DNA from 2 places in the Stenotrophomonas sp. 2201_Sma genome. Region 2 is predicted to be linked to the other one. Evidence: predicted binding sites of a transcription regulator. Region 2 holds the regulator's gene; the other holds the start of a gene.
The links. The regulator FliA, encoded in region 2, starts transcription of late flagellar genes. The targets are predictions, from matches to a motif close to TAAAGTTTNNCNNNCNNNGGCCGATAA.
Positions count from the first base shown of each region.

Region 1: ACZLIF_RS15245 (HDOD domain-containing protein) is a predicted target of FliA. The motif match lies at 5,356-5,382, and genes of this name have one in related genera.

Region 1 is NZ_CM151329.1:3,264,695-3,272,476, forward strand. Features, by position in the region: gene ACZLIF_RS15215 (mechanosensitive ion channel family protein) at 1-301, shown strand, start outside; gene ACZLIF_RS15220 (DksA/TraR family C4-type zinc finger protein) at 312-578, opposite strand; gene ACZLIF_RS15225 (DUF2058 domain-containing protein) at 704-1,261, opposite strand; gene ACZLIF_RS15230 (M48 metallopeptidase family protein) at 1,325-1,825, shown strand; gene ACZLIF_RS15235 (RNA pseudouridine synthase) at 1,874-2,572, shown strand; gene ACZLIF_RS15240 (phospholipase D family protein) at 2,615-4,183, shown strand; gene ACZLIF_RS15245 (HDOD domain-containing protein) at 4,187-5,269, opposite strand; gene ACZLIF_RS15250 (Glu/Leu/Phe/Val dehydrogenase dimerization domain-containing protein) at 5,550-6,647, shown strand; gene ACZLIF_RS15255 (S8 family serine peptidase) at 6,706-7,782, opposite strand, start outside.
Region 2 is NZ_CM151329.1:2,129,577-2,137,358, forward strand. Features, by position in the region: gene ACZLIF_RS09940 (chemotaxis protein CheA) at 1-938, opposite strand, end outside; gene ACZLIF_RS09945 (protein phosphatase CheZ) at 941-1,546, opposite strand; gene cheY (chemotaxis response regulator CheY) at 1,546-1,938, opposite strand; gene ACZLIF_RS09955 (RNA polymerase sigma factor FliA) at 1,996-2,739, opposite strand; gene ACZLIF_RS09960 (MinD/ParA family ATP-binding protein) at 2,736-3,623, opposite strand; gene flhF (flagellar biosynthesis protein FlhF) at 3,610-5,262, opposite strand; gene flhA (flagellar biosynthesis protein FlhA) at 5,408-7,513, opposite strand; gene flhB (flagellar biosynthesis protein FlhB) at 7,510-7,782, opposite strand, start outside.

The DNA of each region.
Region 1 (7,782 bases), 1.1 Mb from region 2:
CGGTGCGGTGGCCTTCTTCGCGGCCTGGAGCGTGCTCTCCAACATCTTCTGCACGCTGCTGATCTTCACTACCCGCCCGTTCCGCCTGCATGATTACATCGAGGTGCTGGAGAACGGCGAGAAGCCCGGACTGAAGGGCCGGGTGATCGATGTGAACCTGATCTACACCACGTTGCAGGAGACCGGCGAAGGCCACGAAGGCACGGTGCTGCAGCTGCCGAACAACCTGTTCTTCCAGCGCACCGTACGCCGCTGGCGCGATCCGGCACAGGCGCCGGGCGGCATCCAGGGCGACGGCTGAGCCGCCCACATCAACGCAGCTGGCTGTCTTTGCTGCCGCGACGGTTGTAGCTGCTGTGCGCCTGCTCTTCCTCATCGTGCGCCTGCTGGCAGGCCACGCACAGCCGCACGCCGGGCACGGCGTTGCGCCGCGCCAACGGAATCGGTGCGTCGCATTCCTCGCAGTGCTCCAGACCCGGGCCCTGGCGCAGCTGGCGCCGCGCGCGGGCAATCGCATCGTCTACCGTCGCGTCGATCTGGTCCTGGACCGCGCCGTCTCCCGCCCAACCGGTAGCCATGTCCGTGCTCCACAGGTGTGTGGCCTGATATGGGGACGATACACCCACGGAAAAGGCCGGGCAGTGCCCCGCCCGGCCCGTGCTTCAGCTACCTGTCTGCCCGTGGGGACGCCTGCGGCAGCGGCTTACCAGACCAGATCGTCAGGAATCTGGAACTGCGCGTAGTAGGCATCATCTTCGGCGTTGCCGGTGGAGATCTCCTCCGTCGAGCCCGGCTGCCCGTGGTCGACCACGATGGCTTCCGGCGCGCGCTCGCGCACCTTTTCCGCCGCAGCACGGGGCAGCAACGCGTAACCCTCGCCCTGGGCGACGATGACCAGCACGCCCACCGACAGCGCCTTGCGCAGCTTGGGGTCGATCAGCAGGGTGCGGATCGTGCTGCCATCGCTGAAGCGATACTCGTCCTCGCCCTTATGCGGCACGGCATGGGCAGCGATGATCTGCTTTGCCTGCGCCTTCTGCTCGGCCAGCCTGGCCTGTGCGTTGCGCTCGGCGGCCAGGGCACGATCACGCTCGATCTTCTCGGCGCGGGCGCGTTCAGCCTCACGCTGGACCTCGGCCGACGTCGATTCAGCCTTGCCCTGGCGCGCCTTGGCCTGTTCGCGTGCGGCGGCGCTGGCCTGCGACTTCTTGGCCAGGCCGGCCTTGAGCAATTGTTCCTGCAGCGCGTTGGGCTTTGCCATGGTCGGTGCGTACCGCGTGTAATCTTGGATGCCCCCATTCTACCGACGCCCCGCCGCCCCTGCATGGCAGTCCTGAAGTACCTCACCGGTTATCCCGAACCCCTGGTCGCCCAGGTCAGCGAACTGCTGGCGCAGGGCCGGCTCGGCCCGTGGCTGCAGCAGCGCTATCCCGAGCCCCATGAGGTGCGCAGCGACCGCCAGCTCTACGACTACACCCAGGAGCTGAAAGACCGCTACCTGCGCAAGTCGGTACCGCTCAACAAGGTCTGCTACGACAACACGCTGGAAGTGATCAAGCATGCATTGGGCACGCATACCGCCATTTCCCGCGTGCATGGCGGCCGCCTCAAGGCCAGCCGTGAGATCCGCATCGCCACGGTGTTCCGGCAGGCGCCGGCCGCCTTCCTGCGCATGATCGTGGTGCACGAGCTGGCGCATCTGAAGGAAGCCGACCACAACAAGGCCTTCTACCAGCTCTGCCAGCACATGGAGCCCGATTACCTGCAGCTGGAATTCGACACCCGCCTGTACCTGACCGAGCTGGCCAACCGCAGCCAGCGCTGACCGCGCGCAGGGGCTACACTGCGCGGCCCCCGCCCGACCTGCCCGCCCATGGAACCGATACGCCTCGACAAACGCTTGTCCGCCCTGCTCGGCATCCCGCGCGGCGAAGCGCGGCGCTACATTGAAGGTGGCTGGGTCACGGTCGATGGCGAGGTGGTCGAACAGCCACAGCGCCCGGTCGATGACACTGCGGTGATCGTGGTCGATGAACAGGCCAATGACAGCAAGGCCGAGCGCGTGGGCATGCTGCTGCACAAGCCGGCTGGTGCTGCCGCCGAAACCCTGTGTGCGCTGGTCAGCAGCAACAGCCACAGCGCTCTGGACGCCAGCGGCATCCGGCCACTGCAGCGCCATTTCCACGGGTTGCAGCTGGCTGCGTCCCTGCCCGCGGCAGACAGCGGCCTGGTCGTGGTCAGCCAGGACCCGGCCACGCTGGCCCACCTGCAGCGCAATCTCGGCCGCACCGAACAGGAGTATCTGGTCGAAGTGGCAGAAGGCGGGCCGGAACGGGGCCCCTGGCTGCTGGCCCGGCTGCAGCAGGAGTCGGGCGGGGCCAAGGTGAGCTGGCAGAGCGAGCAGCGGCTGCGCTTCGCCGGCAAGGGGCTGACGGCCAAGGGCCTGAAGACCGCGGTGGCTGCCGCTGGCCTGCAGGTCACCGCCCTGCGCCGCCTGCGCATCGGCCGGGTGGCACTGGGCCCGCTGCCGCCGGGACAGTGGCGCTACGTGGGCAGCGACGAACGGTTCTGACGCCCGCCGCCGCGCGGCACGCCGATCCACTAGCATGGGGCCATGAGCCCGCCTGCGCCTGTGTGGCGACGCCTGTTGCGCGTCGTTGCGATCATCTTCGCCATCCTCCTGCTGCTGGTCCTGTCCGGACTGCTGCTGGCCGACCACCTGACGCCACAGGCGCACGGTGAGCCGTCGCACGTACTGCCGCTGCAACCGGCGCAGACCCGCATCGACCAGCAGGTCGTGCCGCTGCAGGAGGCGCACCCCGGGCAATCCGGCGTGGCCTTCCTCGGCGATGGCATGGATGCATTCGCGGCGCGCGCGATGATCACCGCGCAGGCCGGGCGCAGTCTGGACCTGCAGTACTACATCTGGCACGACGACCTGATCGGTCACCTGATGGCCAGAGCGCTGCATGACGCCGCCGAGCGCGGGGTGCGCGTGCGCATCCTGCTCGACGACATGAATGCCAAGGACAAGGACGCGCTGATGATGGCGCTGGACCGGCATCCGAACATCGAGATCCGGCTCTACAATCCGTTCCGCAACCGCAGCGGCATCCTGCGCATGGTGGAGATGGTGCAGCGCTTCTTCAGCGTGAACCACCGCATGCACAACAAGAGCTGGATCGCCGATGGCCGTGTCGCCATCGTCGGTGGCCGCAACATCGGCGAGGAGTATTTCAGCGCGCGCACGGATGTGAACTTCCAGGACCTGGACCTGCTGGTCGCCGGCCCTGCCGTTGCACAGGCGAACCGGATATTCGACGACTACTGGAACAGCCCGGCGGCGATTCCGGTCTCCGCGCTGGCCTTCCATACCGACGCGCAGCTTCGCCTTCTGGTGCGTGAGTCCGACCATGAAGCGCAGCGCGATGCTGCCCGGCCCTATCTTGTGCGCGTGGCCGAATCACGCCATCGGCAGCGTCCCAGCCCCGAGCCGCTGCACTGGAGCAGCACCGTGCGCATCGTCTCGGATCCGCCGATGAAACACCGCAACGACGACCGCGGCAGCTGGCTCGTTACCGGGCTGATCGGTGAACTGGAGTCCGCGCGCAGCAAGGCCTTGTTGATTTCGCCCTACTTCGTGCCGGGCAACGAGGGCCTGGACGGGCTCTCGGCAATGGCGTCGCGCGGCGTGCACGTGGGCATAGTGACCAACTCCCTTGCCGCCAACGACGTTGCGGCCGTGCACGGCGGCTACATGGGCTACCGCGTGCCCCTGCTGAACGCCGGCGTGCACCTGTATGAGCTGAAGGCACAGGGCCAGGCGGGCGATGCAGGCCTGTTCGGCAGCAGCGGGGCCAGCCTGCACACCAAGGCCTTCCTGGTGGACGACCGCCGTGGCTTTGTCGGTTCCTTCAACCTCGACCCGCGCTCGGCCTATCTCAACACCGAAATGGGGGTGCTGTTCGACGACCCCGTGCTGGGCGCGCAGCTGCGCGACGAGTACCTGCGCCTGGCCGACGCCAGGCACAGCTGGTGGCTGGCAGTGGACAACCGCGATCGGCTGCGCTGGCTGGAGCGTGAGCCTCCGCCGCGCTGGGTGGAGGACGAGCCAGGTGCTACGCGGCGCCAGCGCTGGCTGTCGCGGATCATCAGCTGGCTGCCGGTGGAATCGCAGCTGTAGCGCTCAGTGTGCCCTGGCCTCGCCTTCATGCGGGGCGTCGTCCAGTGTTTCCACGCTGCGACCATGCAGGCGCCGCCAGATCCAGCGAAGCGCATGGGGCGGAGCCGACGGCAGCTGCTCCAGCAGGGCCAGCATGCGGCCCTGGGTGGCGTGGCCATGCCGGCACAGCAGGCTCGCCGCCGCCGCTGCGCTGCCCAGCCGCAGGCTGTCGGAAAGAGGGCCCGAGGCGTCGGCCGCCAGGGTCTGGTGTACCGGGTCGGGCAGCTCCCAGGCGGCGGCCACCCGCTGTGCCAGCGGCAACGACCACTGCTGCAGCAGCTGCAGGGCCAGGGCCGGCTGCACGTCCTCGCCGCGCGCCTGGGCTTCCTGCAGCAGCTGGCGCATCACCAGCGCCGCACCGAGTCCCTGCACCAGGCCCAGCCACTGCGCGGCGAAGGCATCGCCGGAGTTCACGCTGCGTGCGTGGTCGGCAGCAGCACGCGATGCCAGCAGGGCGTGCTCCCAGGTGATCGTGCTGAACTGCGGGAACCGCTCGCACTGAACCTGCATCACCGGCTGCACCAGCACCGCACTGATGATCTGCCGCACGCCTTCCGTGCCGACCAGGGTCACCGCCCGCTGCAGGCTCTCGACCGGGCGTTCGTGCACCTTGTACGCGGGACTGTTGGCGATGCGTAGCAGGTTGCCCGTGAGTACCGGATCCTGGCCGATGATCGCCGCCATCACCCGTGCCGAGGCGGCATCATCGTTGACGGTCTGGATCAGCTGCGGCAGCAGCTGCGGCCGGCGCGGCAGCTGCCGCGTCGCCCAGTCGCGATCCTGCAGCGCGTCCGCCACCGCCTGTGCCAGTCCGGCGCTGGCGGCATCGACAGGGCCGGGCTCGCCCGCCAGTCGCGGGTACAGCGCCAGCGCGTGCAGGCCACGCTGCAGCTGCGCGGCGATCTCTCCCGGGGGCACTGGGTCTCCCTGCAGGCGGGCAGCCGCAGCGGCCACCGCCTGACGCGGCCCCGCCGACAGACGCGACGGCGCCGCGCCGGTCAGCGACGCAAGCCAGCCGCGTACCCTGCGTGCCCAGGCCAGCGTCACCGGCCGTGATCCTGTCGATGTTGTACTGCGCTCGCCATGGCCCGTCTCTGTCTCTTCACACGATCCGGCCACTGGCCATCGACGCAGCATCGGCCGCGCTTTCATCTTCTTTAACCCGCAGTGCCCGTCGACGTCGACGGCAGACACTCGGGGAATGGACTAGAATGGCGCCGCGCGACCCGTCCCCCTGCACCGACGACGTCGCTTTTTTTGTTTTGGGACCCTACCGTTCACTGGTCGTTCGCTGCAGTTCGCCGCCGTTCGCACCATCGGAGACGCCATGCTATTCGAAACCCTCGCCACCACCGGCCACGAACAGGTGGTGTTCTGCCACAGCCATGACGCCGGCCTGAAGGCGATCATCGCCATCCACAACACCACCCTGGGCCCGGCCCTGGGCGGCGTGCGCATGCGTCCCTATGCCAGCACCGACGAAGCGCTGGCCGACGTGCTGCGGCTGAGCCGGACGATGACCTACAAGAATGCGCTGGCCGGCCTCAATGTCGGTGGCGGCAAGGCGGTGATCATCGGCGATCCGAAAGCGGACAAGACCGAAGTCCTGTTCCGCGCCTTCGGTCGCTATGTCGATTCGCTGGGTGGCCGCTACATCACCGCCGAAGACGTCGGTACCGACGTCAACGACATGGAGAACATCTACCTGGAAAGCCAGTTCGTGACCGGCGTCCACCAGGTGCATGGCGGCTCCGGAGATCCCGCACCGTTCACCGCCTACGGCGCGCTGCAGGCGTTGATGGCGTCGATGCGTTTCAAGTTCGGCCACGAGGAAGTGGGCAAGACCAGCATCGCAGTGCAGGGCCTGGGCCACATCGGCATGGAACTGGTCAAGCTGCTGCGCGACCGCGGCGCGAAGCTGTATGTCACCGACCTGGACGCGGCCCTGGTCGATCGCGCAGTCAGCGATTTCGGCGCCGAAGCAGTGAAGCCGGACGAGATCCACGAAGTGAATGCCGACGTCTTCGCGCCGTGCGCGCTGGAAGGCTCGATCAATGCCGACACCCTGCCGCGGATCAAGGCCAAGATCATCTGTGGCACCGCCAACAACCAGCTGTCCAGCCTGGAAATCGGCGATGAACTGCACGCGCGCGGCATCCTGTACGCACCCGATTACGCGGTCAATGCCGGTGGCGTGATGAACGTGTCGCTGGAGATCGATGGCTACAACCGCGAGCGCGCGATGCGCCTGATCCGCAGCATCTACCACAACCTGACACGCATCTTTGAACTGTCGCAGCGCGAGAACATCGCGCCGCAACGTGCGGCCGACCGAATCGCCGAGAGCCGCATCCTGTCGATCGGCAAGCTGAAGATGCCGCTGGGCCGCAGCACCCCGCGCCTGGGCAATCTGCGCGGCGGTTGACCGCCCCTGCCGGGCCTCGGCACGGCGCCCCTCCGGGCGCCGGCAACCCGATGATGGATCAGAACCCGGCGCTGTAACGCAGTGCCGCTTGCCGTGCGTCATCACCGCCGACACGCTGATCGATGCCCAGGCTCAGACGGCCACTCCGCCCCCACCACGACTCCAGCGCAAGCCCGAGCAGGGCGCTGCCACGCGGTGAGTCGGCACCGGGCAACGGTGCCCACGCGTCGACACCGACGAAGCTGGCCTGCCACTCCCCGGCGCCGCCCTGAAGGCGCTGCTGCCATTCGGCGTGCCCGCGCAGCGTCCAGCGTCCCCAGCCGCGCTCGCCGCGCAGCCCCGCCAGCAGTTGGCTGCGCTGCGTACGATTGGCTTCACCCCGCAGGCCTAAACCGAAGCCGCCGCGCTCGTTGAACGCCGCGGTATCCACCCGCGTGGCACTGGCACCGACATACGGTGTCAACGACGCGCCGACGGTGCCGAAGCGATAGCCGCTTTCGACACTGGCGCTGCTGAATCGACCGCCGTAGCGCGCGGAAACGCCGTAGGCACCTGCACCCAGCAGCAGCTGCCGGTCCAGTTCGCGGGTGAACCGCCCTGTGCCGAACTGCGCCAGTGCATAACCGCGCCCAACGCTCCAGCCGGCATACAGCTGTGCCTGCGCCTGGCGGTCCTGCCCGCGGTCACCGTTGAAGGCACTGCCACCGTTGCTGCGTGTTTCACCGAACGCCATGCCCAGCAGGCCATGGCTGCCCAGCGGCACGTCCTGACCGGCCATCCAGCCCCGGCTGTCGGTGGCGCTGCCAGCGAAACTGCCCTGCCCTGCCTCGCCCAACGTGCTCTGCCAGGCACCGCGCAGTGCAGGCAGAGCCTGCACGCGATCGAAACGGGCGGCCACCGCGCGTCGCGACATGTCGATGCTGTCGAAGGTCGCCGCCTCGGCACGCGTGTGGGCCTTGCCGGACAGGCTCTCCAGCGTGGCCGCCAGGCCCGTGCTGCGCTGCAGGCCGGCCGCTGCGCCACCGAATGGTGAATCCTGCAACGCGTGGTTGCCGTCCAGTTCGACGAACGCGCCTTCCAGCCGCGCCGCAGTTGTCTGCACACCGGCATCGAGCCCACGCGCAGCGGCGGTGAC
Region 2 (7,782 bases):
GAGCGGGCAACATCGCGGGCGACCTTGGGGAAGCGCGAGAACACCTTGCCGACCGGTTGCATGCGCGTGCGCATCACTGCCGACTGCAGGCGCGCGGTGGCGATGTCAAGGGTCGACACGGCGCGGTCCAGTTCCTCGTCGCGCAGGCGCGCACGCAGGGTCTTGAGCCGGTTGCGCGACAGCACCAGCTCGCCGATCAGGTTGACGATCGCATCCAGCCGCTTGGTATCCACGCGCACGGTGTGCTCGGCCTCGGCCACCGGCTTGTTGGCCGCGGGCTTGACCGCGGCGGCCGCGGGGCGCGGTGCGGGCAGTGCAGGCGCCGGCGGGGCAGTCACGGGTTTCGCGCCCGGGGCGGCGCCGCCGTGCAGCTGGTCAAGCAGGGCTTCGAACTCATCCTCGCTGATCAGGCCATCGTCGGCCTTGGCCGGCGTCGCCACCGCGGTGGGGGCGTTGCTGCCGTGCAGCTGATCGAGCAGGGCCTCGAACTCGTCGTCGGTGATCAGGTCACCGGCAGCGGGCGCGGCTGCTGTGGGGGCGACAGCAGCCGGCGCAGCAGTGCCGTGCACGTCGAACTGGGCGATCAGGTCCGGCGGGGCATAGCCGGGTTCGTTGCCGGAAGACACGGCATCCAGCATCGATTGCAGGTAGTCCAGTGATTGCTGTGCGGCATCGAAGTGATGCGGCTGCAGCACCGCTTGGCCAGCGCGGGCGGCGCCCAGTGCCTCTTCGGCGGCATGGCACAGCTCGACCATGGCGGTGATGCCGAGGAAGCCGGCGCCGCCCTTGAGCGTGTGATAGCCACGGAACACGGCGTTGAGCTGGTCGGCGTCCTGCGGCGCCTGTTCCAGCGACACCAGCTGTTCGCCGAGGCGATCCAGGATTTCCTGTGCCTCGATGATGAAATCGGCGGTGATGTCGTCGGATACCGCGCTCATGCTTACAGTCCCAGGTCCGACAACAGGTCGTCGGCGTCGTTCTGAGAGACCGCGTGGCGGTCCAGTCCCTTCAGTGCCGGTCCGGCCAGCGCCGGATCGGTGCGATGCTGCTCCGGTGGCAGGCCCAGCGCGCCAAAGCCTTCGTGCACGCGGCGGACGATGCCGACCACGCGACGGATGATCTGTCCGGTCAGGTCCTGATAGCTCTGGGTCAGGGCAATCTCGGTCAGGTTGTGGCGGATGCGTTCCAGCTGCGCATCCTGCCCCGGCTGGAGGCCTTCGGCGCGCAGCTGTTCGGTGAGGCTGCGGCACTCTTCGGCCAGGTCCAGGGTGCGGTGCGTGGCCTGTTCGGTCATCGCCACCACATGGTCCAGGCGCGCGCAGGCGTCGTCCAGCTCGCCCGCCTCGCTGGGGACGGTCGGCAGTTCGCCCAGGGCCTGGCCCAGTTCGCGGGCCAGCCGTGACAGGCCGCTCATCATCGGCTGCGTGCGTGCGGCCACCAGGGCGTCGATGCGCTGGCGCCAGGCGCTCTCGTCGCCGGATTCGAGCGCGTCGAGGGCTTCCTGCAGGCGCAGGGCGAGAGCGTTCTTGTCGACCGTGGCGTCCATCAGGCGCTGGCCGCCAGGCGTTCGAAGATCTTGCCCAGTTTCTCTTCCAGCGTCTGCGCGGTGAACGGCTTGATGATGTAGCCGTTCACGCCGCTCTGCGCCGCTTCGATGATCTGCTCGCGCTTGGCCTCGGCGGTGACCATCAGCACCGGCAGGGTCTTGAGCTTGGCATCGGCGCGGATCGCCTTGAGCAGTTCGATACCGGTCATCACCGGCATGTTCCAGTCGGTGACCACGAAGTCGAACGGCTGGCTCTGCAGCATCGACAGTGCGGCATGCCCGTCCTCGGCTTCGGCGGTGTTGGTGAAGCCCAGATCGCCCAGCAGATTCTTGACGATGCGACGCATGGTCGAGAAGTCGTCGACGATCAGGATGCGCATGTTCTTGTTCAAAGCGGAGTTCCTTTGTTGTTCAGTCGCCCGCGGTGGCCGTGGCCGCCGCAGGCATGTTCATTCTTCAAGCCCGGCATCCGCAGCCTCGAAGATCTTCAGCCGGCCGCGCAGGCGCAGCACGGCCTGGCCGTGGATCTGGCAGACGCGCGATTCGCTCACGCCGAGCACCGCGCCGATCTCCTTCAGGTTCAGCTCCTGCTCGTAGTACAGCGAGAGCACCAGCTGTTCGCGTTCGGGCAGATGGCCGATGGCCTTGCCCAGTTCGCGGCCGAATTCGCCACGTTCCAGGACCTGCTGCGGTGTGGGTCCGCCCTGGGCGACGGTGTCCAGCTCGCCCTGGTCTTCGATGCGCGACTCCAGGCTCAGCACCTGGCCGCGCGAGGCGTCCTCCATCAGCCGTAGGTATTCGGGCAGTGGCATGTCCATGGCCGCCGCCACCTCGGTGGCACTGGCTGCACGGCCCGTGGTCTGCTCCAGGCGGCGGATGGTGGCGGCCGCATCGCGGGCGCGCCGATGCACCGAGCGCGGTACCCAGTCGCCACGGCGGATCTCGTCGATCATCGAGCCGCGGATGCGGATCGAGGCATAGGTCTCGAACGAGGCACCCTGGTCGGCGTCGTAGCTGCGCGAGGCTTCGATCAGGCCCATCATGCCGGCCTGGATCAGGTCGTCCACTTCGACGCTGGCCGGCAGGCGTGCGGCCAGGTGATGGGCGATGCGCCGCACCAGGTCCGAGTGCTGGGCGATGACCTCGGTCGCCGCCGAGCGCTGGACTTCCCTGTACTGGGCCGCGCCTTTCATGCTGCCACCCCGCGTTGCTTGAGGATGCGCTCGAGGAAGAATTCAACGCCACCGCGTGGCTCGGTGGGGGCCTGCCAGCGGGCGGTGCGACGGGCGATCTCGGTGATCGCCAGCGCCGCCGGGCTGGATGGATAGGCCTTCACCACCGGCTGCTGGCGCTGCACCGACAGGCGCAGCCAGTCATCCTGCGGCACGCAGCCCAGGTAGTTCAGCGAGACATCGGCAAGGAACTTCTCGCAGACCCGGGTCAGCTTTTCATACAGCACGCGGCCCTCGTTGGGGTCGCGCACCATGTTGGCCACCACCTGGATGCGGTCCACGCCGCGCTCGCGCGACAGCACCTTGATCAGTGCGTAGGCGTCTGTGATCGAGGCCGGTTCGTCGCAGACCACGACAACCGTGTCCTGTGCGGCCTGACAGAAGGTCAGCACGCCGTCGGTGATGCCGGCGGCGGTGTCCACCACCATGATGTCCAGCTCGCGTTCCAGTTCGGAGAACACGTTCACCAGGCCGATGTGCTCGGCCGGGGCCAGCTCGGCCATGTGCCGCCGACCGGACGCGGCCGGCACCACCAGCACGCCGTTCGGACCTTCGACGATCACGTCTTCCAGCGAGCAGCGGCCGGCGACCAGATCCGCCAGGGTGTGGGTGGGATTCAGCCCCAGGATCACGTCGATGTTGGCCAGACCCAGGTCGGCGTCGAGCAGCAGCGTGCGCTTGCCCATGCCGGCCAGCGCCACGGCCAGGTTGGCCGAGACGTTGGTCTTGCCGACGCCGCCCTTGCCGCCGGTCACGGCGATGGTGCGCACAGGGCCGAGCGGCTCGCTGCGGGTGGCCGACAGCGGGAAGGTCTTGGTCAGCTTGGCGTACTCACGCGACGGCATGGTTCAACTCCGGGTTGCAGGGCATATCGGCCGCTCGGCGCAAATCTTCAAGGCGAAGTACAAGATTGGCCGCGCTGGCCCGGTGCAGGTCGTCCGGAACGTCCTGGCCATCGGTCACCCAGGTGATCGGCAGCGCGTGGTCTACCGCCACTGACAGGGCGTTGCCGAAGCGGCCGGTTTCATCCAGCTTGCTCAGCACCAGGCCCTGCAGGTTGGCCGCGCCGAAGCGGCGCACCACCTCGTCCATGTCACCAAAGCTGGTATTGGCCGGCAGCACCAGCAGAGTGCGGACCTGGCGGGCGGCACGCAGCCACTGCAGCTGCGCGGTCAGGGCGCGGTCGCGCGGGCCCAGGCCGGCGGTATCGATCAGCACCAGCTTGTAGTCCTTCAGGCGCTCCAGCAGCTGGTCCAGGTCGGTACCGCTGTTGGCTTCATGCACCGCGATGCCGAGCTGGCGGCCATAGCCGTACAGCTGCTCGCGGGCACCGATGCGCAGTGTGTCGGTGGTGACCAGGGCCACGTCGCGCGGCGCGTGTTTTTCGGCGAAGCGCGAGGCGAGCTTGGCGATGGTGGTGGTCTTGCCGGCCCCGGTTGGACCGACCAGAGCGATCACGCCGCCTTCTTCCAGCGGATCGACCGGCGCGATCGGCAGCCTGCGCGAGATCAGGCCCAGCATCAGCCCGCGGCCCCGGTGGGCTTCGGTTTCCAGCGGGATCTGCATGGCCACATCGCGGGCCAGCCCGGCATCGAATCCGTACTCGTCCATCAGGTCCAGGGCGGTTGCCCGCACCGGGCAGCCGCGCAGGCGCTCGTCGGTGAAGCGGTTCATCTCGCGCTCGATGACCTGGCGCATGCCGGCCACTTCGTGGCGCAGCTGGCGGATCTCGGCATCGTCCTGTGCAACCACCGTCAGTACCGGCGCCGGGGCAAGGAGCGGCGCCGGGGCCGGCGCGGTCTCCGCTTCAGCGGCAGCGGCAGGGGCTGGCGTGGTCTCGGCAACGTCCTGCGCGTACGGCGGCTCGGGGTGCACGGACTCGGCCTGCGCAGTGGCCGCAGCGGTGATCGGCAGCGGCGGCGGCAGCACTGCCGGCGCGGGGGATTCGTGATGCTCGTCCTGCGGCGGGTCGATCAGGAAACGGGCGCGGTTGGCGGGCGCCGGTGCGGGAGCCACGACGGCGCTCGCGAACGGCGCGAAGATCTGCTCCGGCAGTGCCGGATCGTTGACGGTGGCACGCGCCAGGGTGGCAGCGAAGCCGGAACTGCCGCGGGTGGGCACGATCTCGTCCGCACTGTCCAGGGTGCGGCCGGTGGCACCGACGGCCGCGCGGGCGAGGGCGGCCACGGCCGATGTGGTGGCGGTCACCGGCTGCTGGGCCGGTGTCGTGGAGCGGCGGCGGGTGACCGCGGCGATCACTGCATCCGCGGCGGTGCGCGGTTTCGGCGGCGGCGGAGCCACGTCGCGCCGCGAGGCTTCCAGCGCGCGTTGCACCGCGCTCTCGTCATAGTTGGCTGCGGCGACGATCTCGACGCCTTCCTCGATCCGGCGGTTGGACAGGATCACAGCATCGGGACCATGTTCCTTGCGCACCAGGTTCATGGCCGAGCGCATGTCGGCGGCGACGAATCGTTTGATTTTCATGCTGTGGTCACGGGACGGGGACGGCGGGGTGGGGGTGGGAGAACGCGGGTGGTCGGTGGTCTGCACGGAACGGGTTCCCCTTGGCATCTGTCTGTTGCGGTGGTTCGAAGGTGGTGTCTGTTTTCTGACGCATCGGTGGGCGGCGTCAGCTGATCGTTCCGACCAGCTTCAGGCGCTTGTCCTCCGGCACTTCGCTGTACGCCAGTACCGACAGCGACGGGACGCTGTGGCGGACCAGGCGTGCCAGCGCGGCACGTACCGGGCCGGGTACCAGCACGACCGCGGGCTCGTTGCGGGCTTCCTGCTTGCTGACACATTCGGCCAGACTCTGATGCAGTCGCTCGGCAAGCCCGGGTTCCAGCGCGGCGCCGTTGCCCTGCGTGGACTCCTGCAAGACACGTTCCAATTGCGGGTTGAGGGTGAACACCGGCAGCTCCGCCGACATTCCGGCGATCTCCTGCACGATGAAGCGGCCGAGCGCGGTGCGCACTGCGGCGGTGAGCGTGGCCGGGTCCTGGCTGGACGGCGCGTGCTCCACCAGTGCTTCGGCGATCTTGCGCAGCTGGCGGATCGGAATGCGTTCCACCAGCAGGTTCTGCAGCACCCGCACCACGGCCGACAACGGCAGCGCCTTGGGCGTCAGATCTTCGACGAGCTTGGGTGCGCTCTTGGCGAGGTTGGCCAGCAGGTGCTGCACCTCTTCGTGGCCCAGCAGCTCCGGCGCATGCTCGCGGATGAGGTGGGAAAGATGGGTGGCGACCACGGTGGCCGGGTCGACCACGGTGTAGCCCATGGTTTCGGCCTGGGCGCGCTGGTGCGGCTGGATCCAGGTAGCGTCCAGGCCGAAGGCGGGATCCTTGCCGGCGATGCCGTCCAGCGGGCCGAGCGCACTGCCGGGGTCCAGCGCCAGTTCGCGGTCGGGATGGATCTCGGCGGTTGCCACCGGCACGCCATGCACCAGCACGCGGTAGCCGTTGGCCGGCAGTTCCAGGTTGTCGCGGATGTGCACGGATGGAATCAGGAATCCCACGTCCTGGGTCAGCTTGCGCCGCACACCCTTGATGCGTGCCATGAGTTCGCCGCCCTGATTGCTGTCCACCAGCGGAATCAGCCGGTAACCGACCTCCAGCCCCAGCGGGTCGACCGGGCGCAGTTCGTCCCAGCTCAGTTCCGCGGTAGGGGCCGGCGCCGCCGGTCGGCCCAGCGCATTGACCGCGCCGGGGTCGCTGCCGGCAGCGTCGCTCGGGGCCGGTGCCTGTCCCTTCCGGTACAGCTTCCAGGCGATGAAGCCGAGAATGGCGGCAAGCGTCAGGAAAGCGACGTTGGGCATGCCGGGCACCAGGCCGACCAGGCCGATGATGCCGGCGGTGATGGCCAGGGCACGGTATTGGCCGAATACCTGGCCGGTCATCGCCTGCGCCATGTCCTGCGAGCGCGAGGCACGGGTGACCAGCATCGCCACTGCGCTGGAGACCAGCAGGGCCGGCAGCTGCGCCACCAGACCGTCACCGATGGACAGCAGGGTGTAGGTCGCAGCGGCATCGCCGAACGGCATGCCATGCTGCAGCACGCCCACGGCGAGGCCACCGAGCATGTTGATGAACAGGATCAGGATGCCGGCAATCGCATCACCCCGGATGAACTTGCTGGCGCCGTCCATCGCGCCATAGAAGTCGGCTTCCTCGCGGACCTCCTCGCGGCGCAGCTTGGCTTCTTCGCGCGTCAGCAGGCCGGCGTTGAGATCGGCATCGATGGCCATCTGCTTGCCGGGCATGGCGTCGAGGATGAAGCGCGCGGTCACTTCCGAGACACGGCCGGCGCCCTTGGTGATGACCACGAAGTTGATGATGGTCAGGATGGCGAACACCACGATGCCGACCGCGTAGTTGCCACCGATCACGAATTCACCGAACGCGGCGATGACCTTGCCGGCCGCGTCGTGGCCGTTCTGGCCATTGAGCAGGATGACGCGGGTGGAGGCCACGTTCAGTGCCAGCCGCAGCATGGTGGTGACCAGCAGCACGATCGGGAAGATGGTGAAATCCAGCGGGCGCTTCACGTACACCACCGCCAGCAGCACCATCAGCGAGATGGCGATGTTGAAGGTGAACAGCGCATCGAGCACGGGCGCCGCCAGCGGCACCACCACCATCGCCAGCAGCGCCAGCACGATCAGCGGCGCGCCGAGGCCCTGGCGGATCATCTCCAGCAGCCGGCGGGTGTTGAATCCGGACGAGGCCTGCGCGCTCATGCCCGGCCTCCCTTGCCGAATTCATCCACCTCGATGTGCGGGGCGCCCGGCATCGGGCCGGTGCGCCAGGCGCGCAGCTGGTAGACGTAGGACAGGACCTGGGCCACGGCCGAATACAGTCTCACGGGGATTTCCTTTCCGAGTTGGCCTTCCCGATACAAGGCGCGTGCCAAAGGCGGGGCGGAGACGATGGCGACCTTGTTGCCATCGGCCACTTCACGGATGCGCAGGGCGGTCTCGTCCACGCCCAGCGCCACCACGGTGGGCGC